Regions from separate parts of the Oceanisphaera sediminis genome, predicted to be linked through region 1. Evidence: predicted binding sites of a transcription regulator. Region 1 holds the regulator's gene; each other region holds the start of a gene.
What was found. Region 1 encodes sigma-54, which starts transcription at its own class of promoters, with help from an activator protein. Its sites were predicted from a motif close to TGGCACNGTTTTNGCTT; they were not measured.
Positions count from the first base shown of each region.

Region 2: the regulator sigma-54 is predicted to act here: its motif matches at 2,860-2,876, upstream of flgA (flagellar basal body P-ring formation chaperone FlgA).
Region 3: the regulator sigma-54 is predicted to act here: its motif matches at 7,161-7,177, upstream of ABD827_RS05665 (FimV/HubP family polar landmark protein).

Region 1 covers NZ_BAABDS010000038.1:46,552-57,144, forward strand. Annotated here, with positions in the region: gene mgtE (magnesium transporter) at 22-1,383, opposite strand; gene ABD827_RS12675 (HPr family phosphocarrier protein) at 1,424-1,699, opposite strand; gene rapZ (RNase adapter RapZ) at 1,692-2,552, opposite strand; gene ptsN (PTS IIA-like nitrogen regulatory protein PtsN) at 2,563-3,009, opposite strand; gene hpf (ribosome hibernation promoting factor) at 3,012-3,299, opposite strand; gene ABD827_RS12695 (RNA polymerase factor sigma-54) at 3,324-4,763, opposite strand; gene lptB (LPS export ABC transporter ATP-binding protein) at 4,813-5,538, opposite strand; gene lptA (lipopolysaccharide transport periplasmic protein LptA) at 5,541-6,071, opposite strand; gene lptC (LPS export ABC transporter periplasmic protein LptC) at 6,040-6,588, opposite strand; gene kdsC (3-deoxy-manno-octulosonate-8-phosphatase KdsC) at 6,585-7,136, opposite strand; gene ABD827_RS12720 (KpsF/GutQ family sugar-phosphate isomerase) at 7,136-8,110, opposite strand; gene mlaF (phospholipid ABC transporter ATP-binding protein MlaF) at 8,748-9,548, shown strand; gene mlaE (lipid asymmetry maintenance ABC transporter permease subunit MlaE) at 9,538-10,317, shown strand; gene mlaD (outer membrane lipid asymmetry maintenance protein MlaD) at 10,324-10,593, shown strand, end outside.
Region 2 covers NZ_BAABDS010000036.1:235,977-246,569, reverse strand. Annotated here, with positions in the region: gene flgM (flagellar biosynthesis anti-sigma factor FlgM) at 1-177, opposite strand, end outside; gene tnpA (IS200/IS605 family transposase) at 322-738, opposite strand; gene ABD827_RS12360 (RNA-guided endonuclease InsQ/TnpB family protein) at 760-1,965, shown strand; gene flgA (flagellar basal body P-ring formation chaperone FlgA) at 2,005-2,745, opposite strand; gene ABD827_RS12350 (chemotaxis protein CheV) at 2,899-3,813, shown strand; gene ABD827_RS12345 (CheR family methyltransferase) at 3,834-4,655, shown strand; gene flgB (flagellar basal body rod protein FlgB) at 4,748-5,149, shown strand; gene flgC (flagellar basal body rod protein FlgC) at 5,146-5,565, shown strand; gene ABD827_RS12330 (flagellar hook assembly protein FlgD) at 5,572-6,270, shown strand; gene flgE (flagellar hook protein FlgE) at 6,282-7,583, shown strand; gene ABD827_RS12320 (flagellar basal body rod protein FlgF) at 7,892-8,635, shown strand; gene flgG (flagellar basal-body rod protein FlgG) at 8,647-9,435, shown strand; gene flgH (flagellar basal body L-ring protein FlgH) at 9,503-10,183, shown strand; gene ABD827_RS12305 (flagellar basal body P-ring protein FlgI) at 10,501-10,593, shown strand, end outside.
Region 3 covers NZ_BAABDS010000014.1:38,319-48,911, reverse strand. Annotated here, with positions in the region: gene corA (magnesium/cobalt transporter CorA) at 1-779, opposite strand, end outside; gene ABD827_RS05690 (DUF922 domain-containing protein) at 970-1,479, shown strand; gene mnmC (bifunctional tRNA (5-methylaminomethyl-2-thiouridine)(34)-methyltransferase MnmC2/FAD-dependent 5-carboxymethylaminomethyl-2-thiouridine(34) oxidoreductase MnmC1) at 1,693-3,684, opposite strand; gene fabB (beta-ketoacyl-ACP synthase I) at 3,790-5,004, shown strand; gene ABD827_RS05675 (phosphatase PAP2 family protein) at 5,112-5,840, opposite strand; gene ABD827_RS05670 (4-phosphoerythronate dehydrogenase) at 5,986-7,089, shown strand; gene ABD827_RS05665 (FimV/HubP family polar landmark protein) at 7,251-9,248, shown strand; gene truA (tRNA pseudouridine(38-40) synthase TruA) at 9,340-10,134, shown strand; gene accD (acetyl-CoA carboxylase, carboxyltransferase subunit beta) at 10,414-10,593, shown strand, end outside.

The DNA.
Region 1 (10,593 bases):
ACTGCTATTCCCTATTCCCGGTCAGTGCAGCAGGATCAGGGTCGAGAGACCCAGGAAGGAGAACAGACCGACGATGTCGGTGACGGTGGTCAGGGCCATGGAGCCGGCCAGCGCCGGGTCGATATTGAGCTTGCGCATCACCAGCGGAATGGCGGCGCCGGCCAGCCCCGCGACCGACAGATTGATAAACATGGCCGAGGCCAGTACCAGGCCTATCTCCCAGCTGCCTTTCCACAGACTCACCACTACCGCCACCATCACCGCCCACAGCAGACCGTTGAACAGCCCCACCAGCGCTTCCTTGGTCAGCAGCCAACGGGCGTTGCTGTCGCCGATATGGCCGACCGCCATGCCGCGGATCACCAATGCCAGGGTCTGATTGCCGGCGATACCGCCCATGGAGGGCACTATGGTCATCAGAATCGCCAGAGTAGCCAGCTGTGACAGGGTTTCCTCGAACATGTTGGAGACGCTGGCGGCGAGCAGGGCCGAGCCCAGGTTGACGGTGAGCCAGATGGAACGACGGCGGGCACTGGTCAGTACCGGCGCGAAGGTATCTTCGTCATCGTCCATCTTGGCCATGCCCATCATCGAGTGTTCGCCTTCCTCTCGAATGATGTCCACCACGTCATCGATGGTGATACGGCCCAGCAACTGATAGTCCTCATCGACCACCGGCGCCGACAGCCAGTCGTGACGCTCGAACAGGTTGGCCACGTCGGTGTCGGTCATGGTCAGCGGTATGGCTTCCACCTGGGTATCCATGGCCTCGGCAACCGTGGTGGCCGGATCCTGCACCACCAGACTGGCGAGGGAAATATCGCCCAGCAGCCGGTTATTCTGATCGACCACATAAAGCGTATCGGTGCCCTCCGGCAGTTCGGTATGCAGGCGCAGGTAGCGCAGTACCACCTCGATGCTGACATCGGCCCGCAGGGTGATGAACTCGGTATTCATGATGGAGCCGGCGGTGTCTTCCGGATACGACAGCGCCTGCTGGGCCCGCTGCCGATCCTGCTCATCCATCTGGGTAAGTACCTGATTGAACAGCTGCTCGGGCAGATCCCGCAGTACATAGGCCAGATCGTCCGACTCCATGTCTTCCAGTGCGGCGGCCAGTTTGCCCGGATCCATCAGCCGGATGATGCCGTCTCTGACTTCCTCCGACAGCTCTTCCAGGATTTCGCCGTATTCATCCGGGTCGATCAGCTGCCACAATACCTTGCGACTGGGAGAGGGAGAGGACTCCAGCAGCCAGGCGACGTCGCCGGGGCGCATCTGTTGCAGCATGCGGCGAACGTGCACGAACATGCCGCTGTTCAGCGCCTGGGTAATGGTGTCCAGATGATCCTGCGTTCTTGGCTTTTCTAATGATTCTGTCATCCGGACTCCAGCCTTCTGCGGGGGGAAGGCGATAGGGGAATTATTCTGATTCGTTGAAGCGGTCGGCGACCAGGCGGGAGACGGCGTTCATGGCTGCTTCTGCATCCGGCCCTTCGGCAACGACGCGAATGGCGTGCCCTTGGGCGGTTTCCAGCATCAGCAAGCCCATGACGCTGTTGGCCGGGGCCTGTTTTTCCTGGTTGCAAACGGTCACGGTGGCATCGAATTGCTGGGTTAACTGTACCAGCTGAATGGCGGCTCGGGCATGGAGCCCGAGCTTGTTGACGATTTGCAGATCCCGCTCGATTCTAGTCATGTTGCTTTTCCAGGGTCCGGTGGCGCAGTTGTACGCTTTTGCCCATTTGCCGGAATATCTGTGCGAGCTGCTCGACGATATACACGGATCTGTGCTTGCCACCGGTACAACCGATGGCGACGGTCACGTAACTGCGGTTGTTGCGTTCCAGGTGCGGCATCCAGGTGACCAGCAGGTTTTCAATCTGCCACAGGTATTTGGTGACCTCGGGCTGGCTGCTCAGGTAGCTGGCGACCGGCTCGTCCTGGCCGCTGAAAGGGCGCAACTCGGCTATCCAGTGGGGGTTGGGCAGAAAGCGGGCATCGAACACGAAATCCGCATCCTGAGAAATACCGTATTTGTAGCCGAAAGACTCGAATACCCAGTTCAGTTCCCGTTCCTTCTTGCCGAGAATACGGGCGCGGATAATTTCGCTCAGATCGTGAATACTGAGATCGGAAGTGTCGATACGCAGATCGGCGGTGGAAGACAGAGGCGCCAGCAGGTGGGTTTCCTGACGGATGGCTTCGTCCAGGGTCAGGCTGTGACGAGACAAGGGGTGCAGCCGGCGAGTGTCGCCGAAGCGACGGATCAGGGCGGCATTGTCCGCGTCGATAAAAATACTGGACAGGCTGACCCCTTCCATGGCGCCGATGTCGGCCAGACAGGCTTCCAGTTTGTCGGCACTGTCGGGCAGGTTGCGTACATCGATGCTGACCGCCACCTCACCGGGTTCGCGCCGACGCATCTGTACCAGCTCGGGCAGCAGCTCGACGGGCAGGTTGTCGACACAGTAATAACCCAGATCCTCGAGCACACGCAGGGCCACGGTTTTACCCGAGCCCGAACGACCACTGACGATCACCAGCTGCATATTGTTCTCCTCAGGAAGACACCATGATGTGATAGAGCTCGTCATCGCTGCCGGCCTGGCGCAACTGCTTGCAGACCTGTTTGTTGCTGAGCTTTTCGGCAATCAATGACAGCGTCTTGAGATGCTGCTTACATTCTTGTTCCGGTACCAGCAGGGCGAATACCAGGCCTACGGGCTGATTGTCAATGGCATCAAACTCCACCGGCTCGGCAAAGGTGAGTAGCACCGCCGTCGCCTGGTTGTCATTGCTGATACGGCCATGGGGAATGGCAATACCGTTGCCGATGCCGGTGCTGCCCATTTTTTCCCGGGCCAGCAGGCAGTCGAACAGCTGCTGGCTGCTGATATCGAGATGCAGGGCGGCCAGCTCGCTGATGATTTCGAGAGCTCGTTTTTTGCTCGTGCAGGGGACTGCACTGCGGGTGCAGTCCCTGCTCAGTATGTCGGCGACTTCCATGGTTATTTTTGCTTGAGCTTCTCTTTGTGTTTGATGATCTGGCGATCGAGCTTGTCGATCAAGCCATCGATGGCGGCGTACATGTCGTCATGTTGGGCGTTGGCAAAAATTTCACCGCCGCTGAGATGCATTTTGGCTTCGGCCACCTGCTGCAATTTTTCCAGGGTGAGGACGACGTGTACATTGGTGATGTTGTCGAAGTGACGCTCCAGTCGGGCAAACTTGCTGTTCACATAGTCACGCAGGGAATCGGTGACTTCTACATGGTGTCCAGTCAGATTTATTTGCATATCGTCTTCCTTCTAGATCTGCCTTTACATCAGGCGCTTACGCTGATTGGAAGGGGGGATGGCCAGCGACTCCCGGTACTTGGCGATGGTCCGCCTGGCCACCTGTATCCCCTGTTCGGCCAGCAACTGGGCAATTTTACTGTCGCTCAGTGGCTTGGCCGGGTTTTCCGCACCGACCAGTTTCCTGATCAGGGCGCGAATTGCCGTCGACGAACATTCTCCGCCACTGTCGGTACCCACATGGCTGGAGAAAAAATACTTCAGCTCGAACACCCCTCTGGGGGTATGCATGAATTTCTGCGTGGTCACTCGGGAGATGGTGGATTCGTGCATTTCCACCGCTTCGGCCACATCATTCAGCACCATCGGCTTCATGGCCTCGGGCCCGTACTCAAAGAATGCCTGTTGTTGTTCAACAATACAATTGGCAACCTTGAGCAAGGTCTCATTTCGGCTTTCCAGGCTCTTGATAAACCATTTGGCATCCTGCAAATGGTTACGAATAAACTGGCCGTCTTCACTGTTTCTGGGCTGGCGCGCCATGGCGGCGTAGGTCTGATTCAGCCGTACCTTGGGCATGGCGTCATGATTGAGTTCGGCAACCCAGACGTCCTGGCGTTTGGTCACCACCACATCCGGGATCACGTACTCGGAACTGCTCTGAATCACGCTGTTGCCGGGCCTGGGCTCCAGCTGCTGGATCAGGGCCAGCACATCCCTGAGTTCTTCTTCCTTCAGCCTGGTTTTACGTTGCAGGGTGCGATAGTCCCGGTTGCCGAGCAGATCCATGTGTTGCTCAAGCACCAGACGGGCCTCGTTCAGCCAGGGAGTGTCGGCGGGAAAGTGCTCGAGTTGAATGCGCAGGCATTCCTGCACGCTGCGGGCGGCGACGCCGACAGGGTCGAAGTGCTGAATGCGCTTCAACACCGCTTCCACCTCGTCTGCCTCGATTTCCTGGTCGCCACCGGAGACGGCGGCGAGGATATCTTCCAGATCCTGGGTCAGATAACCGGCGTCATCGATGGCGTCGATAATGGCCAGGGCGATGGCCTGATCGGTTTCACTAAAGGGGGTCAGCTGCATCTGCCACAGCAGGTAATCCTGCAGCGTTTCGGTGGTTTCTCCCTGATAGACGGTATCTTCCATTCCTTCGGGCAGGCCGCCGTTACCACTGCTGCCGGAGGAGGCGGTATAGATATCATCCCAATGAGTGTCCATCGGCAGTTCGTCGGACAGCTGGCTTTGCTCCATGGAGGTATCGGCAGCCATTTGCTCGTCGCTGCCACCGTCGGCCACTTCTATGCTGTCCGGCTCTTCCTGCTCCAGCAGGGGATTGTTTTCCAGGGCCAGCTGAATTTCCTGCTGCAGCTCCAGGCTCGACAGCTGCAGCAGGCGAATGGCCTGTTGCAGCTGGGGGGTCATGGTCAGTTGCTGCCCCAGACGTAACTGAAGAGTTGGCTTCATTGTAGAAAAGTCCTTCTATGTCAACCGCATGGGTCTTCAGCGGGCCAGCTCAGAGGCTGAATTGTTCACCAAGATAGACTTTCTTGACCTGCTCGTTCGCGAGTATTTCGGTCGGTGTGCCGGCGGCGATACGATGACCGTGGCTGACAATGTAGGCCCGTTCGCAGACATCGAGGGTCTCACGCACGTTATGGTCGGTAATCAGCACGCCCAGGCCGCGATCACGCAGGTGCAGGATGATTTTCTTGATATCGATCACCGAGATGGGATCGACCCCGGCGAAGGGCTCATCCAGCAGAATGAAACGCGGATCGGCCGCCAGCGCCCGGGCTATTTCCACCCGGCGGCGCTCGCCACCGGACAGGCTCATGCCGGCGCTGTCGCGGATATGAGTGATATTGAACTCTTCCAGCAACTGCTCCATTTTTTCGTCGCGGCCGGCGGCATCCAGATCCTGGCGGGTTTCGAGCACCGCCATCAGGTTGTCGGCCACGCTCAGGCGCCGAAAAATGGACGCTTCCTGGGGCAGGTAACCGATACCGGCCCGGGCTCGCACATGCATGGGCTCATGGCTGATGTCCTGTTCGTCGATGGTGATGCTGCCGGCATCGCGCTGTACCAGGCCCACTATCATGTAGAAGGAGGTGGTCTTGCCGGCGCCGTTGGGACCGAGCAGGCCGACGATCTGACCGGTGTTGACGGTCAGGCTGACATCGGCCACCACCTGGCGGCCCTTGTAACTTTTCTGCAGCCCGCGGGCTTTCAGTGTTGCCATGATCAGTTCTGCGTCTCTTTTTTATTTATGTCCTGCAGTTGTTCGGGCAGAAAAATGGTGGTGACGCGGTCTTTTCCGCCCTGGCTTTCGGCTTCCATCTGCTCCTTGTCGATATGGTAGCGGATTCGGTAGCCGGTCACGATATTGTCGTTTTGCGTGAGCTTCGCTTCCTTCAGCAGGGTGATGGTGCGTGCCTTCATATCGTAGTGGATTTCCCGGGCCTCGGCCTTGACCGGCTGGCCGCTGTCGAGCACCTGATAGTAGGTGGCCGGTGCGCCGTGGGCGGTCATCGATTGCAGGCCCTGGTCGTTGCGGATCACCACCAGTTTGTCGGCCTGCACATCCATGGTGCCTTGTTTGACCACGACCCGATCGCTGAAGGTGACCTTGTTGTCGACCAGCTCCACCAGCTGACGACCGGCATCGATGGTCACCGGCTGGTTGAAGTCTGCCTCTTTGGCCTCGGCCAGACTCAGGCCGAGGGCCAGCAGGCCACCGATGCTAAGGAGTAAAGTAGGTTGCCCGGGTTTCATGCAGTAATTCCACCGTTTGTTGATCAAGCTTGCCCAGCAGCCCCTGGCCCTGGGCCTGATAAGTGGGGCTGTTCAGTTGTACGTTCCGGTTGGATCGCAGCTGATTCTTAATAAAATCCAGTTCCAGATATTCGGTGGTCAGGGTTCTCACCAGGGCATCCGGTTGCAGCCCCCGGCCGACCACGGTGCCGTTCAGTACCGCGTTATCATTGGTGTTGAGCATGCCCTCGTCACCGCTCAGCCGCCATTGGGGCTGGCCATCGGGCGAATAGAGCAAGATAACAGGTTTTTCCATCAGGGTCATGGCCAGCGGTTGGTAGTACTCCGCATATTCCGCATCCAGTCCGCGGTAGGGCAGACCCAGCTGGTTGTATTGCACGCTGCGCAGGTTTTTGGCAATAAAATCCGGCTGATAATCCTGCTGATTGACCGGGGCATCGGTGACCGGCCGAAACCACTGCCAGCAGACCAGCGCGACCAGAAACAGGCCACCAAACCACCAGATCTGGCGGCTCACAGGCTCATGCCCCTGGCCTGTTCCAGCTCGCCCCGCGCCTCAAGCAGCAGGTCGCATACTTCGCGCACCGCGCCTCGGCCGCCGTCGATGCGGGTAACATAGTCGGCCTGTCGCAGCACCAGCGGGTGAGCATCGGCCACCGCCACGCCCAGGCCACAGTCCAGCATCACCGTCAAATCGACCACGTCATCGCCAATATAGGCGACCTGCTCCGGTCCGAACTTGAGGGTATCCAGCAGGGCGCGATAGCTGTGTATCTTGTCGCTCTGACCCTGATAAACATGGGTGACCCCGAGTGAAGCCATGCGCTCGCTGACGATGCGGGAGTCCCGCCCGGTGATTACCGCCACCTGAATACCGGCGTTGAGCAGCGCCTTGATGCCGAAACCGTCCTTGGTGCAGAAGCTTTTGTATTCTTCACCCTGATTACCGAGATAGATCATGCCGTCGGACAGCACGCCGTCCACATCGCAGATCAGCAGTTTTATCCCGGCCATCCGCTGCCAGACGTCGCCGGCCACCGGGCCGTAAAGGCTTGGTTGTTCCATCAGATCACTCCTGCCCGTAACAGATCGTGCATGTTGAAGGCGCCCACTGGATGCTGTTGTTCATCCAGCACCAGCAGACCGCTTATTTTCTTTTCTTCCATCAGATTGACCGCTTCTGCCACCAGCATGGCGGCGTGTACCGTGGTGCAGCTGCGGGTCATCACCTGTGCGATGCAAGTGTGATGCAGATCGATTTTATGATCCAGGGTGCGGCGCAGGTCGCCATCGGTGTAGATACCCACCAGTTTTTGCCGGTCATCGACCACGGCGGTAAAGCCCAGACCGGTGCGGCCGATTTCCAGTAGTGCGTCGATAATCAGCGTGTCCAGTCCGACTTTCGGTACCTGATCGTCTTTGTGCATCACATCGCCCACCCGCAGCAGCAGGCGCTTGCCGAGGGCGCCGCCGGGGTGACTGAGGGCGAAGTCATCGGCGGTAAAGCCGCGGGCTTCCAGCAGGGAAACGGCAAGGGCGTCGCCCATCACCAGGGCGGCGGTGGTGCTGGCGGTCGGAGCCAGGCCAAGCGGGCAGGCTTCCTGCTCCACCCGGGTGCACAGATGCACGTTGGCTTCTCGTGCCATGGTGGAGGCGGGGTTGCCGGTCAGACAGATCAACGGCAGCCCGCGGCGCTTGAGCACCGGCAGCAGAGAAATGATTTCGCTGCTCTCACCCGAGTTGGACAGGGCCAGCACCACATCGTCCTTGCCGATCATGCCGAGATCCCCGTGGCTGGCCTCGCCCGGATGCACGAAAAAGGCGGGCGTGCCGGTACTGGCCAGGGTGGCGGCAATCTTGTGGGCGATGTGCCCGGATTTACCCATGCCGGTCACGATGACTTTTCCCGGACACTGGAACATCAGCCGGCAGGCATGATTGAAAGCCTGGTCCAGATATTGATAAAGGCCATCGATGGCTGCCTTTTCAATATCCAGTACCTGCTTGGCGGTTTTCCGATAATCAAATTCTGCAGTCATAGCTTTCTCCACACCTTAGGCGGCGCCATTATAGAAAAGCTTGTGCCGATAAGCGACTGGTGTAACAAAAACGGTAGGGGGCTGAGAGGCGTCTCATACCAACCCCTAATGATCTGATCATATTAAGGCCTCAGATCAGAGGCAACACAGCCGCCTCCCACGACACGCCACTGGGCTAGCCATCTTTGCCGGGCAACGGCTGCGAATATTCACTGGATATTCGGTCCATTACCCAGCAAAGATATATGGCAGCAAGCTGCCCCATGGGGGCTCGGAAATGCCGTCCCTGGCATTTCACGGTCGTGGGAATCGATCTCTGTTGCCTCTTCTCGAGCATCGAGTTGCCCGAAAGCAGCACCAACAGGCGACTCTGCTGCATCTAGGAGGACAAAGGGATCTGCTCAGCCGACCATCCGCGCCATGGATGGCGCGGCTGAGCCTCCAGGGAGGGATTCACGGCGAGTCGGCGGAGCGGGCCCTTTGTTCGACTTTTATACAAAAATGAAATAGATCATTTGTTTAGTGGGATTGGTATAAGAAGACAGGGAATGGCGCATCGGCAAAGGAAAAGCCGTCGGCTTGGTTGCCCATCCTGCGGGGAACTCATACAATTCCTTCTTTTCATTGGGGAATCAGTGTGAGCCAGAGCCTCGTCGAAATCAGGGATCTTTGCTTCAGCCATGGCGACCGGACCCTGTATGACCGGATTAATCTGCAGATCCCGAAAGGCAAAATCACCGCAATCATGGGCCCGAGCGGTATCGGTAAAACCACCCTGTTGCGCCTGATCGGTGGCCAGATAAAGCCGAGCAGCGGTGATGTGCTGTTTGATGGCGAATCGATTCCCGCTATGGGCCGCTCCCGTCTCTATCAGGTGCGCCAGCGCATGGGCATGCTGTTTCAGAGCGGCGCCCTGTTCACCGGCATGTCGGTATTCGACAACGTGGCGTTTCCGCTGCGCGAGCACAGCGGCCTGCCGGAAGCCATGATTCGTACCCTGGTAATGATGAAGCTGGAAGCGGTGGGTCTGCGTGGCGCGGCCAGGCTGATGCCGTCCGAATTGTCCGGCGGCATGGGGCGGCGGGCGGCGTTGGCGCGGGCGATTGCACAGGATCCCGAGCTGATCATGTATGATGAACCCTTTGCCGGTCAGGATCCCATCAGCATGGCGGTGCTGGTCAAGCTGATCGCCGAGCTGAACCGGGCCCAGGGGCTGACCTCCATCGTGGTGACCCATGACGTGGATGAGGTGATGAATATTGCCGATTACGCCTATATCATCGCCAACAAGCAGGTGATTGCCGCCGGCACACCGGATGAGCTGCGTGAGCATACCGATGCGCAGGTGATTCAGTTTTTGCAGGGGCAGGCGGATGGCCCGGTGGCGTTTCATTACCCGGCGCCTTCTTTCAGGGAGTCGTTAACCAATGTTGATTGATATGATAGGGCGGCTGGGACGACAGGGAATGGTGGGCATTGCCGCCAGCGGACGCGCCGGCATCATGCTGATGCATGCGCTGGTAGGGCGACCACAACCCGGAAAACACTTTCCATTACTGGTACAGCAATTACAGATAGTGGGCGTGCAGTCGGTGGCCATTATCCTGGTGTCGGGCATTTTTATCGGCATGGTATTGGCGCTGCAGGGCTACAACGTGCTGGTCGACTTCGGTGCCGAAGGTAGCCTGGGCCCGCTGGTGTCCTTGTCACTGCTGCGGGAACTGGGTCCTGTGGTGACCGGGCTGCTGTTTGCCGGGCGGGCCGGGTCGGCACTGACCGCCGAGCTGGGGCTGATGAAGGCGACCGAGCAGCTCTCCAGCCTGGAGATGATGGGCATAGATCCCCTGCGCCGAGTGGTGGCGCCGCGTTTCTGGGCCGGTGTTATCAGCATGCCCTTGCTGGCGCTGATGTTCAGCCTGATCGGCATCTGGGGCGCCAAGCTGGTAGGTGTGGATTGGCTGGGGGTTGACGAAGGGGGGTTCTGGTCGACGATGCAGGCGGCGGTCGACTGGCAGCAGGACATCATGCAGGGGGTGATCAAGAGTCTGGTGTTTGCCTTGGTGGTGACCTGGATTGCCCTGTTTAACGGTTTCGATGCACAGCCGACGGCGGCCGGGATCAGTCAGGCCACGACGCGTACCGTGGTTCATTCTTCTCTGGCGGTACTGGGGCTCGATTTCGCCCTTACCGCCGTCATGTTCGGGTAAATAACAATGAAATACAGCAAACTGGAATTCAGCGTCGGCTGCTTTATGCTGGCCGGTATCGGCGCCTTGTTGCTGCTGGCGTTCAAGGTCGCCGGTGTCAGCGTCAATGGTCAGGGAGAAAGCTATACCCTCTATGCCAAGTTCGATAATATCGGAGGCCTCAAGGTGCGTTCTCCGGTCAAGGTAGGCGGCGTGGTGGTGGGACGAGTCACGCAGATAAGCCTGGACGCAAAGGATCAGGTGCCGGTGGTGACGCTGACGGTCGGCCGCAGCGCC
Region 2 (10,593 bases), on a different contig from region 1:
CGATTGCTGCATCTGACTGAGGCGTTTGGCCTGAGGGGTCAGGGTGACTTCATCCTGGCGAATCGCGGCTGTACTGCCATCGGGCTGTGCGCCGGTGGTGGTTGATGCCTTGTACTTTGCATTGTTCGCCAACGGCGTCGTGCTGCCGAGGCCGGGAGGTAATTTATCGATAGCCATAATGGTCAAGTCCTGATGTTACTGCTGCATAAATGAAGTATCGGCCTCTGTAGCCGTAACTTTAGCAGAATTTACCATAAACACCGTAAAGCCCCGTCATTCATGGCGGGGATATAAGGTGTGAACGGCGTAGCCGTTCCGTGGTTAATGGGGCGTTTGTTGTTGCTCTATGTACTGGCGGATGATCTCTATCGGAGCTCCACCGCAGCTTGACGCAAAGTAGGATGGCGACCACAAGGCCCCCTTGTAGTAGAACTTGGCTGCTATATCTGGCCGCTCTTTTCTCAATACCCGACTGGATGCCCCTTTCAAGCTGTTCACCAGCGCCGATACCGCCACTTTTGGCGGGTAATTCACCAGCAGGTGAACATGGTCAATCTCCCCATCCATCTCTTTCAGTTCAGCCTCAAAGTCAGCGCAGATCTTGGTGAACAGTGCTCTGAGGCGGTCGATGGCGGCCTTATCGAATACTCTCCTGCGATATTTGGCCACAAAGACCAAATGAACGTGCATGGAGAAAATACAGTGCCTGCCTGTTCTGATGTCGTTGAGTTTTTTCATGGACCAAACTATATTGTGACCATGCAACGACTTCAAGCCTTCAAATACGCACTTCGGCCAGATGGCCAGCAACAGCGGCAAATGCGCCGTTTCGCTGGCTCATGCCGCTTCGTGTTCAACAAGGCACTGGCGTTGCAGCAGGAGCGCCGCGAGCAGGGCGAGAAGAAGCTCGGCTATGCGGAACTGTGCAAGCAACTGACCCAATGGAAGCGGGACGGTTCAACCGCCTGGCTGGCCGATACCCCCTCTCAGGCATTGCAGCAAACGCTTAAAGATCTGGAGCGGGCATACACCAACTTCTTCGCCAAACGAGCCGATTTCCCACGCTTCAAAAAGAAGGGGCGCGGCGATAGCTTCCGCTATCCACAAGGTTACAAACTCGACCAGGGCAATCGTCGCCTCTTCCTGCCCAAGTTGGGCTGGGTGCGCTACCGCCACAGCCGGGACGTGCTCGGGGTGATCAAGAACGTCACCGTGAGCCAGTCAAACGGCAAGTGGTATGCCGCTATCCAGACCGAGCGAGAGGTCGCCGTGCCGCTCCACCATGGCGGCGCTATCGGGATTGATATGGGGATTGCCCGCTTCGCCACCTTGTCAGATGGCAGCTTCTACGCCCCACTCAACAGCTTCAAGCGGCACGAAACCGCCTTGCGCAAAGTGCAGCAGGCGATGAGCCGAAAAACCAAATTCAGCCGGAACTGGAAGAAGGCGAAAGCCCGGGTCCAGCGCCTCCATGCCCGTGTCGGCCACGCCCGCCGCGACTACCTGCACCAAATCACGACCGCCATCAGCAAAAACCACGCGATGGTGTGTATCGAGGACTTGCAGGTACGGAACATGTCCAGGTCAGCGGCAGGGACGGCAGCGGCGCCGGGGCGCAACGTACGGGCCAAGTCGGGTCTGAACAAGGCCATTCTCGACCAGGGCTGGTTCGAGTTCCGCCGCCAGCTCGACTACAAGCTGGCCTGGCAAGGCGGGCACCTGATAGCCGTGCCGCCGAAGAACACCAGCCGAACCTGCCCCTGCTGTGGGTATATCTCGGCGGATAACCGTCAGAGCCAGGCGCTGTTTGTCTGTGTGGCCTGTGAATTTGAGGAAAACGCCGATGTGGTCGGTGCCATTAATGTATTAAGGGCGGGACACGCCCGGTTAGCCTGTGAAGTGAGCGATGCATTAATGTCGCCAGCAGCAGGAACCCACCGAAGTGAGTTAAGCGCAAGCGTTTAACCGCAGTAGGAATCCTCGGCCTTTAGGCCGAGGAGGATGTCAAAGTTTGACCTGCACGCGACCGGCGGCCATGACCCGGGCGGTAATGTCTCGACCGGAGTTGATATTGCGCACACGAATGCTGTCATTAAAGCCGCCGTCTTCCTGCGCCATGCCGTCGGTTTTCAGCATTAATCCCCCGGTTTGCGCGAGAATGCCGACCTTGTCGCCCTTGCATACCACACACAGTTGGCTGCTACGAATAGGCTGGCCGGGGCGTAAATCCCGCTTGCTGCGTGCGCCAATCAGTTCATCCGGCGAGCTGAATACATCGCCGCGCAGTAACACTTCATCCTGATAATCCACGGTTAAATGCTGCGCCTGCAGCAGGGTATTGCGGGCAACGGGGTCGGCGGCGGTGACCACCGGCTTGAGTATTTTAACCCGTACCGGCACAAACAGGTCCCAGCCTGGCTGCTCATGGCATTGCAGATAAACGTGGGTATTGCGACGTACCTCGCCGGCACCGCGAATATCGGCGGTCAGCTTGCCCAGGCATTCGGTTAACGATAATCGGGTATCGATGCTGGCCGCGTTGACGTGCAGCCGATCACCCGGTTGCAAGGGGACCAAATCTCGCACATAGTCTTCGGCATAATGGCGAAGTTCATCATGCACCGACGCTTGAGCCAGGGCCGGCCATAGCGAAGCGGCAAGCAACCAGCAGAGCAGTCGGCCGAGCGTTGCCAGTGATGATGTGCGAACCAGAATGTTAAAAAGCGGAAAATTTCTCTTAAGCATTACTACCTCATGGCCGATAAAACACGTTAGGCTGGCTTCAGTTGGTGTCTGCCTTGGGCGGGTGTTAAGCTGGCGTCGTATAACTCAAGCATGATAAGCATCGTTATTTAATTTACGCAAAAAGCATGCCATGGTACAGATGGAGACAAGGTAATGGCGGGGATACTCGACTCGGTAAACCAGAGAACACAACTCGTCGGTCAGAACAGGCTGGAACTGCTGCTGTTCAAGCTGAACGGACGTCAAAGATTTGGCATTAACGTGTTCAAGGTAAAGGAAGTGTTGCAGTGCCCCAGGCTGACCGGCTTGCCACAGCGTAATACCATGGTCAAAGGCGTTGCCAATATTCGTGGCCAAACCATTTCCATTATCGACTTGAGCAAGTCCATGGGCGGCCGGCCCATAGAGCAGACTGAAAACAGCTTCGTGATTATCTCCGAATACAACCGCTCTGTGCAGGGCTTTCTGGTGAACTCGGTTGAGCGGATCATCAACGTCAACTGGGAGTCGATATTGCCGCCGCCCAAAGGGGCGGGTCGCCTCAATTACATGACGGCAGTGACCGAGATCGACGGCGAGCTGGTGGAAATTCTGGATGTGGAAAAAATTCTCGATGAGATCGCCCCGGTCAAGACCACGGTGAACGCCGAGATTGTAGAGCAGGTTTCGCATTTAAATACCGAACGGCAAAAACCGATATTGATTGCAGATGACTCCTCGGTGGCCCGACGCCAGATCCAGAAAACCATGGCGACCCTGGGATTGGAATGCATCGTTGCCGAAAATGGCAAGCTTGCGCTGAACAAACTCAGAGAAATGGCCGCTACCGGCCCCATCAACGAGCAACTGTCGATGGTGATCTCGGATGTGGAAATGCCGGAGATGGACGGTTATACCCTGACGGCAGAAATCCGTAATGATCCTGCACTGAAAGACTTGTATGTGATCCTGCATACTTCTCTGAGTGGTGTATTCAACAAGGCGCTGGTGGAAAAGGTGGGGGCGAATAATTTTATCGCCAAATTCCACCCGGACGAGCTGGCATCGGCGGTGAAACAAGCGCTGTAATAAAGGTGTAAACAACACGGATGAAGAACTTTACCGACGAGCAGTACCGGGTATTTTGCCAGTTTCTTGAAGCCGGCACCGGCATTGTGCTGGGCGATAACAAGCAGTATCTGGTAAAAAGTCGGCTGTCTCCGCTACTGACTCGCTTTCAGATAGACTCACTCGACGAGTTGATCAGCAAAGCCATGTCGGTACGCGAACGGGAGCTGGAAACGGCGGTTATCGACGCCATGACCACCAACGAAACCCTGTGGTTTCGAGACGGCTACCCCTTTACCCTGCTAACGGACAAACTGTTTCCGGAGTTGGCCAAACCGGGCAAGTCGTTGAAAGTCTGGTCTGCCGCCAGCTCTTCCGGTCAGGAGCCTTACTCCATTGCCATGACGGCACTGGAATATCAGGCTCGGCGGCCGGGCGGCTTGCCGGGGCTGCAAATTGTTGCCACCGACATTTCCACCAGCATGCTGGAGCAGTGCAAGAGCGGCATTTACGACAGCCTGTCGCTGGCGCGCGGCTTGTCTCCCGAGCGCCGCAAGCAGTTTTTTACCCCGCTGACCGACGGCAAGATGCAGTTGCAGGCCAAGGTGAGAAACATGGTCAGCTTTCGTCCCTTCAACCTGCTGGACAGCTACAGCCTGTTGGGCAAGTTCGACATTATCTTCTGCCGTAATGTGCTGATTTATTTCTCTCCCGAGAACAAGTCCAGGATCCTCAACCAGTTTGCCAGCAGCCTGAATCCCGGCGGCTACCTGTTGCTGGGGGCCTCCGAATCACTGACCGGCCTGTCCGACAAGTTCGAGATGATCCGTTGCAGCCCCGGTATCATCTATCGTCTCAAGTAATAGCTGGCACACCTTTTGCTTTATTTTAGGCATAGCTTCGTGGCATGCGTTTTAGCCACGATATGGCGTCAACATAACGCAAGAGGTGCCAGGTGACGATTTCGTTCGACAAAGCCTTTGGTATTCATCAACACGCCCTGGTGGCCCGTTCCGAACGGGCCGAATTGCTCGCCGGCAACCTGGCCAATGCAGACACCCCCGGCTACAAAGCCAAAGACATGGACTTTCAGTCTGCCCTGAGTCAGGCGCAGACCAATCAGGGCTTCTCGCTGAGCCGCACCAGTCAACAACACTTTGCCGTAGAGCTTGCTTCCCCCGGCACGGTGCAGTTTCGCGTCCCCAATCAGCCGGATACCGGCGACGGTAATACCGTGGACGTGCAGACCGAACGTAACAACTACATGGAAAACGCCCTGCAGTATCAGGCCTCGCTGGAATTTCTTAACGGCAAGATCAGCGGCCTGTTGAAGGCCATCAAAGGAGATTCAATGTGAGCCTGTTTAAGGTATTTGATATTTCCGGCAGCGCCATGAGCGCCCAGTCGGTGCGGCTCAACACCACCGCCAGTAATTTGGCCAACGCCGACAGCGTCAGCTCCAGCATCAACGAAACCTACCGTGCTCGCAAACCGGTGTTCGCCGCCGATCTGGATCAGGCCTTGTCCGACCGTCAGGAAAGCGTCGGCGTCAAGGTAATGGGCATAGTGGAAACCGACAAACCGCTGTTAAAGGAATTTCGCCCCGATCATCCGATGGCGGATCAGGATGGCTTCATCTACAAGCCCAACGTCAATGTGGTGGAAGAGATGACAGACATGCTCAGCGCCTCGCGCAACTACCAGACCAACGTGCAGGTGGCCGATGCGGCCAAGCAGATGCTGCAGCAAACCCTGCGTCTGGGTAAGGGGTAATAAGCCATGCAAGTTAACCAAGACTATTTAAACGGTCTCAAATGGCCGGGGGAGCAAAGCCCCGCCGAAAAAGCTCAGGATCCCAGCCGGGCACAGTTGGGGCAGGAAGACTTTTTCGCCCTCATGACCCAGCAACTGGCCTATCAGGATCCGTTCAAACCGGCAGACAATTCCCAGATGATTGCCCAGATGACGTCTTTCACCACCGCCGACGGCATCAATCAGATGAGCGAAAAACTGTCGAGCCTGAGCGACGTCATGACCTCCAGCCAGGCACTGCAGGCCTCCAGTCTGGTTGGGCAAAAAGTCTTGTTACCCAGCGATCTGGCTTACTGGGATCGGGCCGAGCCGGTAGATGGCGTGGCCGTGACCGGTGAGGGCGCCGATAACGTGTTGATAAGAATAGAGAACGAAAAGGGCGAATTGATACGTAGCATTCCCCTGGATGGCCCACAACAAGGCAACGTGCCATTTAGCTGGGACGGCCTGAATGACAAGGGGGAGCCGGCTCCCGAGGGCCGCTACAAAATCAAGGTCAGCGGCCTGATTGACAATCAGCGTGAAGACCTAAACGCCCTGGCCTTTGGCCGGGTCGACAGCGTGACCTTAGGCAGTGCCAACAGCCCAACCCTGGTGAATCTTGCTGGTCTTGGGGGCATTCCCCTGAATCAGGTACTCGAAATAGCTGGCCGTAAAGCGGCGTAAGGAGAACATTAATGTCTTTTAATATTGCCCTGAGCGGTGTGAATGCGTCCCAGAAAGACCTGGACGTGACCGCCAATAACATTGCCAACGTCAATACCATTGGCTTTAAAGAGTCCCGCGCCGAATTTGCCGACGTGTACGCCAACTCCATTTTTTCCAACTCCAAAACCAGTACCGGCAGCGGTGTGCAAACCGCCTCGGTGGCCCAACAGTTTCACCAGGGCGCACTGCAGTTCACCAACAACTCGCTGGACATGGCCATCAACGGCAGCGGCTTCTTCGTGATGTCCAACGAACTCGGCTCGCTCGATCGTACTTTTACCCGTGCCGGTGCCTTTCGCCTCAACGATCAGGGCTTTGTTACCAACTCTCAGGGCAACTACCTGCAAACCTATGCCGCCAACGAGGACGGTACCCCGTCCGGTCTGGGCCTGAACACCACCCAGCCACTGCGGATCCCCGACAAGGCCGGTGATCCTCAGGCGACGACTGAGATCAAGACCGGTGTCAATCTGCCGGTCAAGGCCGATTCCCTAACGGTCGCCGATTTTGATCCTACAGATTCTGCAACTTATACCTCGTCGACCTCTATGACGGTGTACGACTCTCTGGGGGATACTCACACCATGACCCAGTATTTCGTGAAAGACGATACAGCGGCGCCCGGCGAAAACAAATGGCAGATGTTTGTCTATGTAGATGGTAAAAATGCCTTGGGTACCACCGATGTACCACCTCTGCCCGACCCTACCAGTGTACCGGTAATCAATACTCAAGAGCTGCAATTTGATACGGGTGGTCAGTTGCTGTCAAAAACACCAGATCCTCTGACAACCGAGCCTTTGAATTTTAGTAACGGTTCTAATCCGGCTCAGACGTTGGACGTTAAAATAGACTCTGCCACCCTGAACTCCGGCCCCTTCGAAGTCACTCAATCCAGCCAGGACGGCACCACCGTCGGCCGCCTGACCAAGGTGGATGTTGGTGCAGACGGCTTGGTGCAGGCGACCTACAGCAACGGCAGTACCGAAAACTTGGGCATCGTAGCCATGGCGCGCTTCCCGAACGATCAGGGCCTGACCCAGGTTGGTGATACCCAATGGCGTGAATCGTTGCTGTCGGGCGAGGCGGTTACCGGTCAGCCCAATACCGGTATTTTCGGCAAGGTCAGCGTGGCGGCGCTGGAGCAATCCAATACCAACCTGACCACCGAGCTGGTAGACCTGATCACCGCCCAGCGTAACTTCCAGGCCAACTCCCGGGCGCTGGAAGTGAACAGCACACTGCAGCAGACCATATTGCAGATCCGGTAACCTAAATCGTGAGGGGTAAGGCGTGAAGAGTGAGGGAGGCAGACAAAGAAAAGTCTGACTCCCCTATGTGGCCTGTGGCTTTTGGACCACAGATAGTCGGTAAATTTTGTTCTGATAGAAACAATCGGTGTTGGGTTGTTTAACACCGATTGTTGAGCTTTTGTCTCAACCCCCTCACGCCTCTCGCTTTACCCCTCACTATGTTTAATGGCACCAATTTTGCAGATAACTCTGTAATGTAATTGGTACAATAGCTGACGTTCAGCATCACTCAGTACTTATTCGGCAACAGCGTCGACGGAGCTGAAATGGATCATTTGCTTTATATCGCCATGTCTGGCGCCAAAGAAAACATGCACAGTGTGGCCCTGCGAGCCAACAACCTGGCCAACGCCAATACCACCGGTTTCAAGGCCGATATGGAGCAGGCCCGGGCCATGCAGGCCTTTGGCGAAGGCTTGCCCAGCCGGGTATTTGCCATGGCCGAGCGGCCGGGGCAAAGTTTTGCCTCCGGTCCCATTCAGACCACGGGTCGGGATCTTGACGTTGCCGTGTCCGGCGACGGCTGGCTGGCGGTGGAGTCCAAAGACGGCACCGAGGCTTACACCCGTTTCGGCAATTTGCAGGTGACGCCCGAGGGCATGCTGCAAACCAGCAACGGCCTCAACGTGCTGGACGACAACGGCGGGCCCATTTTTCTGCCGCTGCCGCTGGAAAAAATGGAAATCAACAAAGACGGCACCATCTTTGCCCGGCTGGAAGGCGAGCCGGCCGACGGCGGTGCCGAACTGCAACGCATCAAGACGGTGCTGCCCGAACACGGCGATATCGAAAAAGGACTGGATGGTCTCTTTCGTCGCAAAGACGGTCAGGCCGAGGCACCGTCGGCGCAGGTGCAGCTGATTGCCGGTGCGCTGGAAGGCAGCAACGTCAACCCGGTGGCCGAAATGACCCACCTGATCGATCTGCAGCGGCGTTTTGAAACCCAGATGAAGATGATGAGCCACGCCGAAGAGAATGATAAAGCCCACGCACAGTTGCTGCGCATCTAAAGGAGATTGCGATGAACCCCGCATTATGGATTAGCAAAACCGGCCTCGATGCCCAGCAGACCAATATTTCGGTTACCTCCAACAACCTGGCCAACGCCAGCACCGTTGGTTTCAAGAAAGGCCGGGCCATCTTCGAAGACCTGCTGTATCAGAACGTGCACCAGCCGGGTGGTCGCGCCACCGCCGACACCAACTTGCCCTCCGGTCTTATGCTGGGGGCGGGCAGCAAGGTGGTGGCTACCCAGAAAACCTTTACCCAGGGCAGCGTGCAAACTACCGACAACGCCCTGGATGTGATGATTGATGGCCGGGGCTTCTTCGAGGTGATGCTGCCAGACGGTACCACCGGCTACACCCGTAACGGTCAGTTTGCGCTCAACGACGAAGGCATTATCGTGACCCCCGGCAATGGCTATCCCTTGCTGCCGGAAATGCAGATTCCCGGCAATGCCCAAAGCATCAGCGTGGGCACCAACGGTGAGGTATCGGTACAGCTGGCCGGTCAGGCCGAATCCCAGGTGATTGGCCAGCTGACGCTGACCGACTTTGCCAACCCGTCCGGCCTGCAGCCCAAAGGAGAAAACCTCTACCTGGCAACCCAGTCCAGCGGTGCGCCACTGCAGGGCATTGCCGGTGCCGACGGTTACGGCACCATCAAGCAGGGCATGCTGGAAACCTCCAACGTCAACGTGACCGAAGAGCTGGTCAACCTGATCCAGGCGCAGCGGGTATACGAGATGAACTCCAAGGTGATCTCGTCGGTCGATGAAATGATGGCCTATGTCAATCAGCAGCTGTAATCGGGCATGTTAAGCAGGAATCATGTTAAACAGGAATCATGTTAACCAATGGAGAGTCATGCGTAGCATAACGGCGAGGTTCGGTCTGCTGGTTTTGTGTGTTGGCGGCCTGTCGGCCTGCACCAGCACCCCTTATACTCCCAAGCCGGATGATCCCGCCTTTGCGCCGGTGATCCCCAGCCTGAACGAGCAGCAGCTGGAGCCCAACGGTGGCATCTTCAGAGACAACTACGCCAACAGCCTGTATTCCGACATCAAGGCGCACCGGGTGGGCGACATCATTACCGTCGACCTGGCCGAGTCGACCCGAGCCCAGAAGCGAGCCACCACCCAGCAGGGCAAAGACTCCAGCGTGAACATCAATCCGCTCAGTCTCGGAGGTGCGCCGGTCAACGTCGGCGGCTACCCGCTGCAGGCGTCCATGTCGAGCAGCAACGAATTCGACGGCCAGGCCAACACCAACCAGAGCAACAGCCTGCAGGGCAGCATTACCGTTAGCGTGGCTCAGGTGCTGGACAACGGTAACCTGCTGGTGCAGGGCGAAAAGTGGATCATGCTGAACACCGGCGAAGAATACGTGCGCATCAGCGGCATGATACGGCCGCAGGATATTGGTGCCGACAACCGGGTGGAGTCGACCCGGGTGGCCAACGCCCGCATCTATTACGGCGGCACCGGCGACTTTGCCAATACCCAGACCCGCGGCTGGCTGGCTAAATTCTTCAACAGCCCCTGGCTGCCGTTTTAACGGCAGAGCGGAAGGGGCGAGGCGTCGTAGGGTCGCATTTATTCGACCACGCAAACGACACCCCTACCCAGCCCTCCTCCTGGCGATGCCTCTTCATGATGCCTGCGGGGCTGGAGCCAAGGGGGAGGGGCGGTTCGGGGCAGGGCGTGAAGGGTGAGGTGTCGTAGGGGCGAATTTATTCGACCGATTGTGCCCCCCCTGAATACGGACGGTCAGAATAACGCCGGGGTGCAACGCAAGGGGAGGGTTGGGGGGGGGGGTTACTGCAGTTTGCATATTTTGCTTACGGCTGAAAGTTTTGTTTTCAGGAGAAATACATGAAGCAGCTCACTGCGATATTACTGAGCTTAACCTTACTGGCTGGTGCCTTAATGCCCGCCCAGGCCGCCCGCATCAAAGACATCAGCTCG
Region 3 (10,593 bases), on a different contig from region 1:
ACCGAGAAAATCTTGATCACCTTGCTCTGCTCCAGGCTGGTAAAGCCCATGGCGGCTTCCAGCTGAAAGTTGATCTTGTCGAACAGAAACTGGGTATGGGGCAGCAGCGATTCGATGTCGTAGAGCATTTCGTCGATCCATTTGCGCTGCTCGTCGTTGCCGCTCTGGCGCATGGATCGCTTCATGAAACGCAATGCCCGCCGGGTATCGTACAAGGCCAGCCGAATGTGGCCGTTGCCGTCTTCCTGCAACATCAAATCCGACATGGTCTGGCGCAGATCATCCACCTGCAGCACCTGTTTGGCGGTGGCTTCCAGGGTTTTGTAGCCGTCTTCAATCAAATCGGAAATATATTCGATTTTGAGCTGAAAAATTTCCAGCAGCAGCTCCGGGGCGTCTCTCGCTTCTAGCCGATCCTGCCGCATATAGTGGCGCAGCAGCCGCATCAGGCCGAGATCGTCTTCCCGAAAGCTGATCAGCATGTCTTTACGCAAGGTAAACAGCACGTTGATGCCGTCTATTTCCTTGCCCATGCGCTGAGGGAACAGCGAATGGATATGCAGTCCGTCTTTATCCCGGTAGAAACGGGCCGAGGCTTCGATATCGTCCAGCTCGTCCAGCTCCGGCACTTCTTCCACGAACAGCTGTTTCATCCAGCGTTGTTCCTGCTCGTCCGGTTTGAGGATATCCAGCCACAGGGTGTTGGGAGGCAGGCTGTCCTCCAGGTTGAGTGGCTGAATATCGAGAGATTTTCCATTCAGGGTGTAGGCTGTGATCATGCAGCGCTCCAACCGGTAAACAATGACTTGCACTATATAGAGGCCACTGCCGGATGTCAGGCAATCTATGTATGAGCGTGTTTTTTGGCGCGAATTTTAGCCTGAAGAGGGGTAGACTCAAATGACTTGACTCGGCGCCCGGCCTATAATGACAGGATCCCGCTACATAATGTGCCATCGGAGAACGCCAGTGAAACAGATATGTTGTGCCTTGATGCTGCTGCTGGCGATGCCTGTCGCTGCCGACATGGTGCTGAAGGCACGGCAAACCGTGGACGTTTATGGCTCCAGTGAGCTAGAGCCCAGCCTGGCCGATGTAGACTACCGCATGTCCTGGCAGTTATCGGGCCAGCATACGGATTACGGCTGCCGTCCGGGCCAGGTGGTGGTGTCGTTGACGGCCACGGTGACCGAGCCGCTGGAGTGGCCGCAAACCCCGGCCTGGCAGAATTACCGGCTGGCACTCACCGCTTACGAGCGACTGGTGCGCGAGCGGGCCTTGCTGTCGGCCGAATGGCTGGAGCGCTCACTGTTTCAGATAGCGCCCCAGGAAAATTGTGACCAGTTGCGCCAGGTCGCGGACAATGTCGGCTATCACCAGCTCGACATTGCCCGCACCCTGTTACAGCACTTTCAGCAGCAGAATGACTATGGCCGTAACCTGGGGCTGATCCGCCCGGATTCAGCCGCAGCCGAATAATACCGATTACATTAAACAAACGATCACTTTCCATTGCTGTGTAAGCGTCGGACAACGGACCCGCTCCGCCGACTCGCTATGAATACCTCCTTGTACGCTCTCTGTTTCATCCCTGAAACAGAAGGTCGGCTGAGCAGATTCCGTTATCCGACCTGATACTCCGGCACGGCTTGTTGGGTTCAGGTATGACTTGTACCGAATCGGCTGATGCTATTACTCCACGGGTTTTCCCTTCAACAGCTTGCGCACCCAGTGTCGGTTGGGGTTAAGCACCGCCAATTGCCCCTGGGACAGCGGGTAAGGCTCATCCAGCAACTGGGCGGTGATAAGCTCGGCCAGCAAGGGCGCCGAGCACAGACCGCGTGAACCCAAGCCGGACATCACAAAGAGCCCGGCATGATCGTCCGCCAGCGGCAAGGCTTCCCACTTTCGACGTGGCATCAGGGCATATTGCTGTAGTTGGGCGGTCTTGTCCGGCGCGGCGCCGGCCAGTGGCAGATGATCGCGACAGGCGGCGCGCACACTCACCCGGCCGGCGCCCGCCCTGGGCGTCAAATCGTCCAGCGCGGGCAGGGTGCGCACCAGCTTGTGCAGGTTGTCCTGCTCGTCCTGCTCTCGATAATCCAGTGCCGACTGCCTGCGACCATAGCTGGCGCCAACGCAATGGGCACCCTGCCAGGCCGGAGTGAGATACCCTTCGTAACAGACCACGGTATTCAGTGGCGCTATGCTGGGGCTGGAAGGCTGATAGTTTACCTGACCTCGCACCGGCGACAGCGCCAGTGCCCGGGTTTGCGGCCAGGTGGTTAATTCATGGCCGTTGGCCAGTACCAGGGTGTCGGCACAAAAAGAGTCACCGTCGGTGGTGATGTGCCACTGGCTGTCTTTTCGTGCCAGCTGCTCGACCCGGGTCTGGTAATGACACTCAAGCAGGCCGGTGTTCTGTGCCTCGACCAGCAGGGCGGCGGTCAGCTCAAAGGGGCAAATCCAGCCGCCCAGCGAATATTCGATGCCGGGCAGGTTGGCCGCGATACCGGTACGTGCATTGACCTGCTCGGCGGTTAACGGTTGCACCAGGGCGCGGGCAACGGGGCTTGCCAGCAACTTGTCTATTTTGGCGCTGCTCTTGGCGTCGTAGGCCAGCTGCACCACGCCACACCAGTCATGAATCACATCATGGCGTTCGGCCAGGGTGGGCAAGGTGCGGCGGCCGTACAAAAAGGCCTGCAGGTAGAACTGGCTCAGGTGATCATGATCGCCGTTGATAAGCGGATAGACGGCGGCCTGGCGGTTGCCCGAAGCACCCATCGCCGGTGCTGCATTCTGCTCAAGCAGGGTTACCTTTTGACCGCGCCGGGTCAGGGCGTGCGCCAGGGTGGCCCCGGCAATACCGGCCCCTACAATAATGGTGTGCCCGGCCCGACCCGGACGGCGCCAGAACCAGGGCGCAGGGTAGGGGGCACGGTTATCGCTGCCACGCACACCTGCCAGCATTTCCCGCTTGCGGCCAAAGCCCTTGACGCGCGCGACCCTGAAGCCGGCTTCGTTCAGCCCGCGGCGCACGAAACCGGCGGCAGTAAAGGTAGCGAGGGTGGCGCCACTACGTGCCAGACGGGCCAGTTGTGCGAACAGTTGTGGCGTCCACATCTCGGGATTCTTGCTCGGCGCAAAGCCGTCCAGATACCAGGCATCCACCTTGCCGGCCAGGCCCGCTTCCATCTGCGGCAGCAGTTCGGCCACGTCTCCGAGCCACAAATCCAGGCACACATCGTCGGCCAGATGCAGCCGATGACAACCGCCGATTGCAGCCGGATATTCAGCTAACAAACGTTCGCTTAAAATGCTAAGCTCTGGCCATTGGCCCAGTGCCTGCTGCAGATCGGCGTGGGTAAGCGGAAATTTTTCCACGCTGATCAGGTGCAGGCGTTGGGTGTTACCTTGCGGATGTTGCCGGCGATAGTCGATAAAGGCCTGCCAGGTGGCCAGAACATTCAGGCCGGTACCAAAGCCGGTCTCGGCCACCACAAACAGCGAGCGATCATGGTTAATCCAGCGCTCGGGCAGGCCATTATGGCCAAGAAACACGTAACGGGTTTCGGCCAGACCGTCGTCATTGGAAAAGTAAACATCGTCGAACGCAGCGGCGACCGGCGTGCCCTGGTCATTCCAGTCCAGACTCGCGGTTGTAATGAAGTGGGGTGACACTGAACCTCCGGGGCCGTAAAAACGGTCATTTTATGTGAAAGCAGACCAGTTTGACCATGTTTTATGGTTAGAATTGGCGGCAAATCAAGACAGTAGGAAAGATAGATGAGAAGAGCAGTCATTACCGGTATCGGCGTGGTATCCAGCATTGGTAACAATCAGGAAGAGGTTCTGGCCTCACTCAAGGCTGGCCGCTCCGGTATTAGCTTCTCCCAGCAGTTTGCTGATCATAACCTGCGCAGCCAGGTATGGGGGAACATTAAACTGAACCCGTCCGAGCATATCGACCGTAAAGTCATGCGCTTCATGGGCGACGCGGCGGCCTTTGCCTATCTTTCCATGGAACAGGCGATCGCCGATGCGGGCCTTGATGAGTCCATGGTTTCCAACGAGCGTACCGGCCTGGTAGCCGGCTCGGGCGGTGCTTCTTCCAAGAACCAGATTGAAGCCTGCGACACGCTGCGTGAAAAAGGCGTGCGTCGGGTTGGTCCCTATATGGTGCCGCGCACCATGTCCTCGACCGTGTCCGCCTGTCTGGCGACCCCGTTCAAGATCAAGGGTATCAACTACACCATCAGCTCGGCCTGTGCGACCTCAGCCCACTGTATCGGCCATGCACTGGAACAGATTCAGTTGGGTAAGCAGGACGTCGTGTTTGCCGGTGGCGGTGAAGAAGTAGACTGGACCCTGGCCCTGCAGTTTGACGCCATGGGCGCGCTGTCGAGCAAATACAACGAGACGCCCGAGTTGGCCTCCCGTACCTACGATGCGGGCCGTGACGGCTTCGTTATCTCCGGTGGCGGCGGCATGGTGGTGGTGGAAGAGCTGGAGCACGCCCTCAAGCGCGGCGCCAAGATCTATGCCGAAATTACCGGTTACGGCGCCACGTCCGACGGTTACGACATGGTGGCACCGTCCGGTGAAGGCGCGGTTCGCTGCATGCAGCAGGCCATGGCCACGGCACCGGCCCCGGTGCAGTACATCAACACTCACGGTACCTCGACTCCGGTCGGCGATGTGAAAGAGCTGGAAGCCATCAACAACCTGTTTGGCGACCATGCCCCTTACATCTCCGCCACCAAGGCGATGACCGGCCACGCGCTGGGCGCCGCCGGTGTGCATGAAGCGGTCTACTCGCTGCTGATGTTGCAGCACGGCTTCATCGCGCCAAGCATCAACATTACCGAGCTGGACGAAAAGGCCAAGAACCTGCCTATCGTGAGCGAGTACAAAGAAGCCGAGCTGGACACCGTCATGTCCAACAGCTTCGGTTTTGGCGGCACCAACGCCAGCCTGGTGTTCAGCAAGTATAAAGGCTGATAGCCGGTTAATACCGCACTAAAAAAGGGCGCTTCGGCGCCCTTTTTGTGCTTCATTTTCACGCCTCACGCCTCACGCCTCACGCCTCACGCCTCACGCCTCACGCCTCAGCGCTGGTCCCAGCGAATAAAGGCCCAGGCGCCGAGCATGCCGAAGGTAGCGCCCAGTACGCTGCTGGCCAGAATATCCACCGGCCAGTGCAGGCCCAACAACAGCCGCGAATAGCAAACGGCGACCGCCCAGGTGGCCAAAGCACCAACCAGCCAGAGCGAGCGGCGCCGATACAGCAGCAGCAGGCAATAGAAGGCGGCGATGGTCATGGCGGCAATCGAATGCCCGGACGGGAAAGAATAGCTGACCTCATCCTGCCAGTGCAGCTTGAGCCAGCCCGGCACCTGCCGCTCGGGCAGGCTGCTCAGCCCGTCGGCCAGCCACTGTTCCCGTATTGCGGGTAGCTGGGCATAAAAACGGTCGCTGTCGGCGAGTCGTCCTTTTTCGGCCAGCCACAGCACATAGGGACGGGGCTCTTTAAAATACTGTTTGGCCAGGGTCTTGGTAACAAAGGCGCTGCCCAGGGCGGCCATCAGGCAGAAGAAGAACATCAGCAGCAGGCCGGGTCTGTGCTTCCAGCGGTGCAGCACCAGCAAACTTAACAGCAGCAGGGTAATGCCGATACCGATTTTGCCGACCGACAGCGTCAGTCCATAGGCCAGCAGAGCCGGGGTGTCATCCAGATCCAGCAGCGGAAACCAGTGCCAGTGCCATTGGTAACCCATGCTGGCAATGGCGACCGGCAATATCAGTATTGCCAGTACCGTGAGTAACCGTAGTGTCATGAAAGAAAGTCGTGTGAGAGGAAAGCGCCGATTCTAGCAAAACCGCAGGCCGATGGAAGCTGAAGCCTGCCGCAACTCGGGGTACAATGGCCCGCCATTCAGGGAGCTCGTCATGTCAGGAGCCCGTTATGCAAGGAAAGAGTCGATGAAATTGCTGGCCGATGAAAACATGCCCTTTGTGCAGGAACTGTTTGGTGACCGGGCCGAAGTAGTGACCTGCCCCGGGCGGGATCTCAGACCCGAGCAACTGCGTGATATAGACGTATTGCTGGTGCGTTCCATTACCCGGGTAGATGCGGCGCTGTTGGCTCAGGCCGAACGACTGAGCTTCGTGGGTACCGCCACCATTGGTTGCGATCATATCGACACCGACTTGCTGGCCCGGCGGGGCATTGCCTTTGCCAGTGCCCCGGGTTGCAACAAGGTGGCGGTGGGCGATTATGTGCTGGCGGCTCTTTTACGGGTGGCCGAGCACAAGGGCTGGGCGCTGCAGGATAAAACCCTGGGTGTAGTGGGGGTTGGTAATACCGGCGCCGAGGTGGCAGCAAGGGCGCGGGCGCTGGGTATGCGGGTGTTATTATGCGATCCGCCTAAAGCGCTACAGAAAACGACAGATTTTGTCGATCTACAACAGGCATTGGCCTGCGATATCGTCAGCTTTCACGTGCCGCTGACTCGCGACGGCGATCATCCGACCTGGCACTTGCTGAACCGGCATGCCATCGACCGGCTCAACGGCGATCAGGTACTGATCAACGCCTGCCGGGGAGATGTATGGGACAATCAGGCCCTGCTCGCTCGGCAACAGGGCAAGGCCCCGCTGACCCTGGTGATGGACGTGTGGGAACATGAACCCGAGGTGCTGGCGCCGCTGGTGCCCCATGTTCTGCTCGCCACGCCGCATATTGCCGGCTACAGCCTCGAAGGCAAGGCGAGGGGCACCTTTGCGCTTTATCGGGCCTGGTGCGAACAGCAGCAGCTTGGTATGCAGCTGACTCCCGAGCAATTGTTGCCACCCTCGTCGATAGGCACCATTCACCTGCATGAGGCGCCGGATCAGGCGTTGGCGGCACGGCTGGTGCGGCTGGTGTATGACATAGAGCAGGACGATGCCGCTTTTCGCCAGGCACTGGGCCAGCCGGGATTTTTCGATCGGTTGCGCAAGCAGTATCCGCAGCGTCGCGAGCTGGGGTCGGTGCAATTGACGGGGCTGACCGGCAGCGGCGAGGCACTGGGTTTTAAAGTATGAAGGCCGGGTGCCGATAGTTTGTTGATGCCGATAGTCCGTTATATTGAGAAAGCAGACAGACAAGTTCCTATTGGCACTGTTTTTTTCTACACTGGTGCTAACGCACGCCTCTACCGCCGGACGATACGGTTCCGAGTCAGGAAAAGGATACAAGAGAAATCATGAAACGATTCAGACCCCATATCGGTTTTGGTCTGGCTGGGTGGCTGGCCTGCTCCGTCCCTGCTGTTGCGCAAGGCGAATTTTATATCGAGCTGCGAGGCCCGGAATCTTCGTCTTCGGCACCTGCCGCCGCGGCCCCGGTTCAACCGCCTGCCGCTCAGCCGGTGGCGAGCCCCGGCCGTTACGGGCCGGTACGCAGCACCGATACCCTCTGGGCCATTGCCGCCCGGCATACCCGGGCACCGGTGACCGTGCAGCAGACCATGGTGGCGCTTTACCACCTCAACCCCCAGGCGTTTGTTCGTGGCAATATCAATTATCTGCAGCGCGGCGCACGCTTGCGGCTGCCGACCGAATCTCAGGCCCGCCAGCGCTCGCCGCGTGACGCCGAGGCCGAATTTCGCCGTTTAAGCCGACAGGGTAACCGCAGCGCCACGCGTGCCGCCACGGCACCCAAGCCTGCCACTACGGCACCCAAGCCTGCCGCCAAACCTCAGGCGGTGGCACAGGTCAAGCCCAAGGCCACGCCGGCGACACCGGTGGCGAGCAAACCGGCCGCCCCGGTGACGGAGCCGCCGCCGGTGGCCGCCCGTCCCCCGGTTCCGTCCTCCGAGGCCCGGCCCGCGGCTCCGGCTGAAAACACCGTTGCCGAAACACCGGCAGCGATGCCGCCGGAAAGTGGGTCTTCCGGGCTGACAACGCCCAAGGCCGCAACGGCACCGTCCGTTGCCGTGGCGCCGGCCATGGCGGATCCCGCGCGGGCCGAAGAGATAGCGCTGGCCAGGTTGCAGTTGCAACTGATGGATGAATTGCGTGAACAGGTGGCAATGTCCAATGAGCAGCTGGCGAACCTGGCGGACAATAACCAGGCGCTGCGGCAACGTCTTACCCGGTTAACCGCCGAGGTGGAAGAACTGAAGCAGGACAGGACCGCCGATGCTGCGCCCGAATCTGCACCCAGTCGAGCCGGCATCAGTAATGAATTGTTGTCCAATCCGCTGAATCTGGCGCTGATCCTGACCTTGCCGGCCATGTTGCTGCTGGCGCTGTTTACCCTGTGGTGGCGCAGGCGCGTACGGCGAGAGCTGGCCGAGCAGGAGCAGGAATGGTCCGAGAACTCGGCGGCGATGATGGACGACGAGCGTAACGAGTTTGACGAGCTGTTCGCGGCCGAGTCTGAGCCCGAGCCGACGGCGGCCGGCGAACCTGATGCGGCCCTGCCGGTGCAGGAAATTGACGAAGATGCCTTCGCGCGTTTCCTCGAAGAGCAGCAGCTGATGGAAGAGCAGGAAGCCGAGCGTCAGCAGCCGGCGCCTGAAGATGTGTCTGAAGCCGGCTTCGATGATGACGTTGCGCTGGCAGACACGCTCAACCGGGCCGCTGCCGAGGATGTCGCCGAGGATGTACTGTTTGAAGACGAGATGGCGGTCGACGACAAGGAGTCGGCCGCTCAGGTATCCAACGACGACATCGACGATCTGCTGTTTGAAGATGAAATGGCGGCCGACGACAAGGCGTCGGCCGATCAGGTATCCAACGACAATATCGACGATCTGCTGTTTGAAGATGAAATGGCGGTCGACGACAAGGAGTCGGCCGATCAGGCATCCAATGACAACATCGACGATTTGCTGTTCAATCCCGAGCCGGCAGTGTCGCCCGAGCCTGCATCACCGCGACCGGCTGCCGACAACGGTTTTGTTTCGGTCGATGAGCTGATGGCAGAGGCGGATCTGAGTGACGAATCGGGTCGTGAATTCGAGCGTAAACTGGATCTGGAGCTGGACGACTATGCCGATGTGCTCGGCCAGGGGCAGAATGTGGATATCGACCTCGATGAGGGAGGTATGGGCGCACAGCTGGATCTGGCCCGGGCCTATATCGAAATTGATGATATCGACAGCGCGCGGGAATTGCTGAACGAGGCACTGGAGCGCGGCAATGAAGAGCAGCAGCGCGATGCGAAGAAGCTGTTGCAGCGGTTGGCCAAACGCTGATTTCCTTTCACCGGCCTCGTTCCGAGGCCGGTTCTTCAAATTGACTCGGTAACGGGTATAATTGCCGTCCTTTTTACCCTTGGAACTGAATATGCGCATTGCCCTTGGCATCGAGTATGACGGCAGCCGTTATTATGGCTGGCAACGGCAACGAGAAGTCCCCAGCGTGCAGGCTGAGGTGGAGAAAGCCCTGTCCAAAATTGCCGACCATCCGATTAGCATTCAGTGTGCCGGCCGTACCGATGCCGGTGTGCACGGTACCGGCCAGGTGGTGCACTTCGATACCCATGCGGATCGGCAGGCCGGCGCCTGGACCCTGGGCATGAATGCCAATCTGCCGTCCGATATTGCGGTGCGGTGGGTCAAGACGATGAATGACGACTTTCACGCACGCTTCAGCGCCACCGCTCGTCGCTATCGCTACATCATTTTCAACCACAACATGCGGCCCGCCATTCATGGCAGCGGTGTCAGTCATTATGTGGGTGATATCGATGCGCAGAAGATGCATGAGGCGGGTCAGTGCCTGCTGGGAGAGCACGACTTTACCTCTTTTCGTGCCGTGCAGTGCCAGTCGCACAGCCCTCATCGCAACATCATGCAGCTGAAGGTAGAGCGCTATGGCCATTATGTGGTGCTCGACATCAAGGCCAACGCCTTCGTACACCACATGGTGCGCAATATCACCGGCACCCTGTTGAAGGTGGGCATGGGAGAGGAAAGCGTCTCCTGGGTGCAACAGGTGCTGGACGGGCGCGATCGCAACCTGGCCGGGCCCACCGCCAAGGCGGGCGGGCTTTATCTGGTGGCGGTCGATTACCCGGAACACCATGGCTTGCCGGACGCACCGCCAGGACCATTATGGCTACCGGATCAACTGCGCTGATTGGGGCAGAAACAGTAGCAACAGGCTTAAGTTTTTTATCAACGAGCATGCAGATATATGGTTTAATGCCAGCCATAACGCCTCGGGCGCCGCGAGTAAAAGCGCCCGGCAGCCGGGCTGGAGAGGGCAGGGTAGGAGCGAACAGCACCGGGCATCGGTGATGGTCGGCCCATACCGCTGGCCCAACCTGACCAGACTGCATGATAACGATGCAATTGTTTTGCAATAACCAGGCAGCGTCAACGCTGCAATAACGATGCAATAACGCTAAGGATTTCCATGAGTTGGCTTGAGAAAATTCTTCCCAAGAATAAGAACATCGGTGTTCGTCGTCATAACATTCCGGAAGGGGTCTGGACCAAGTGCGCCAATTGCGAGCAGGTATTGTACCGTGCCGAATTGGATCGCAATCTGGAAGTCTGTCCCAAGTGCGATCATCACATGCGCATTGGCAGCCGG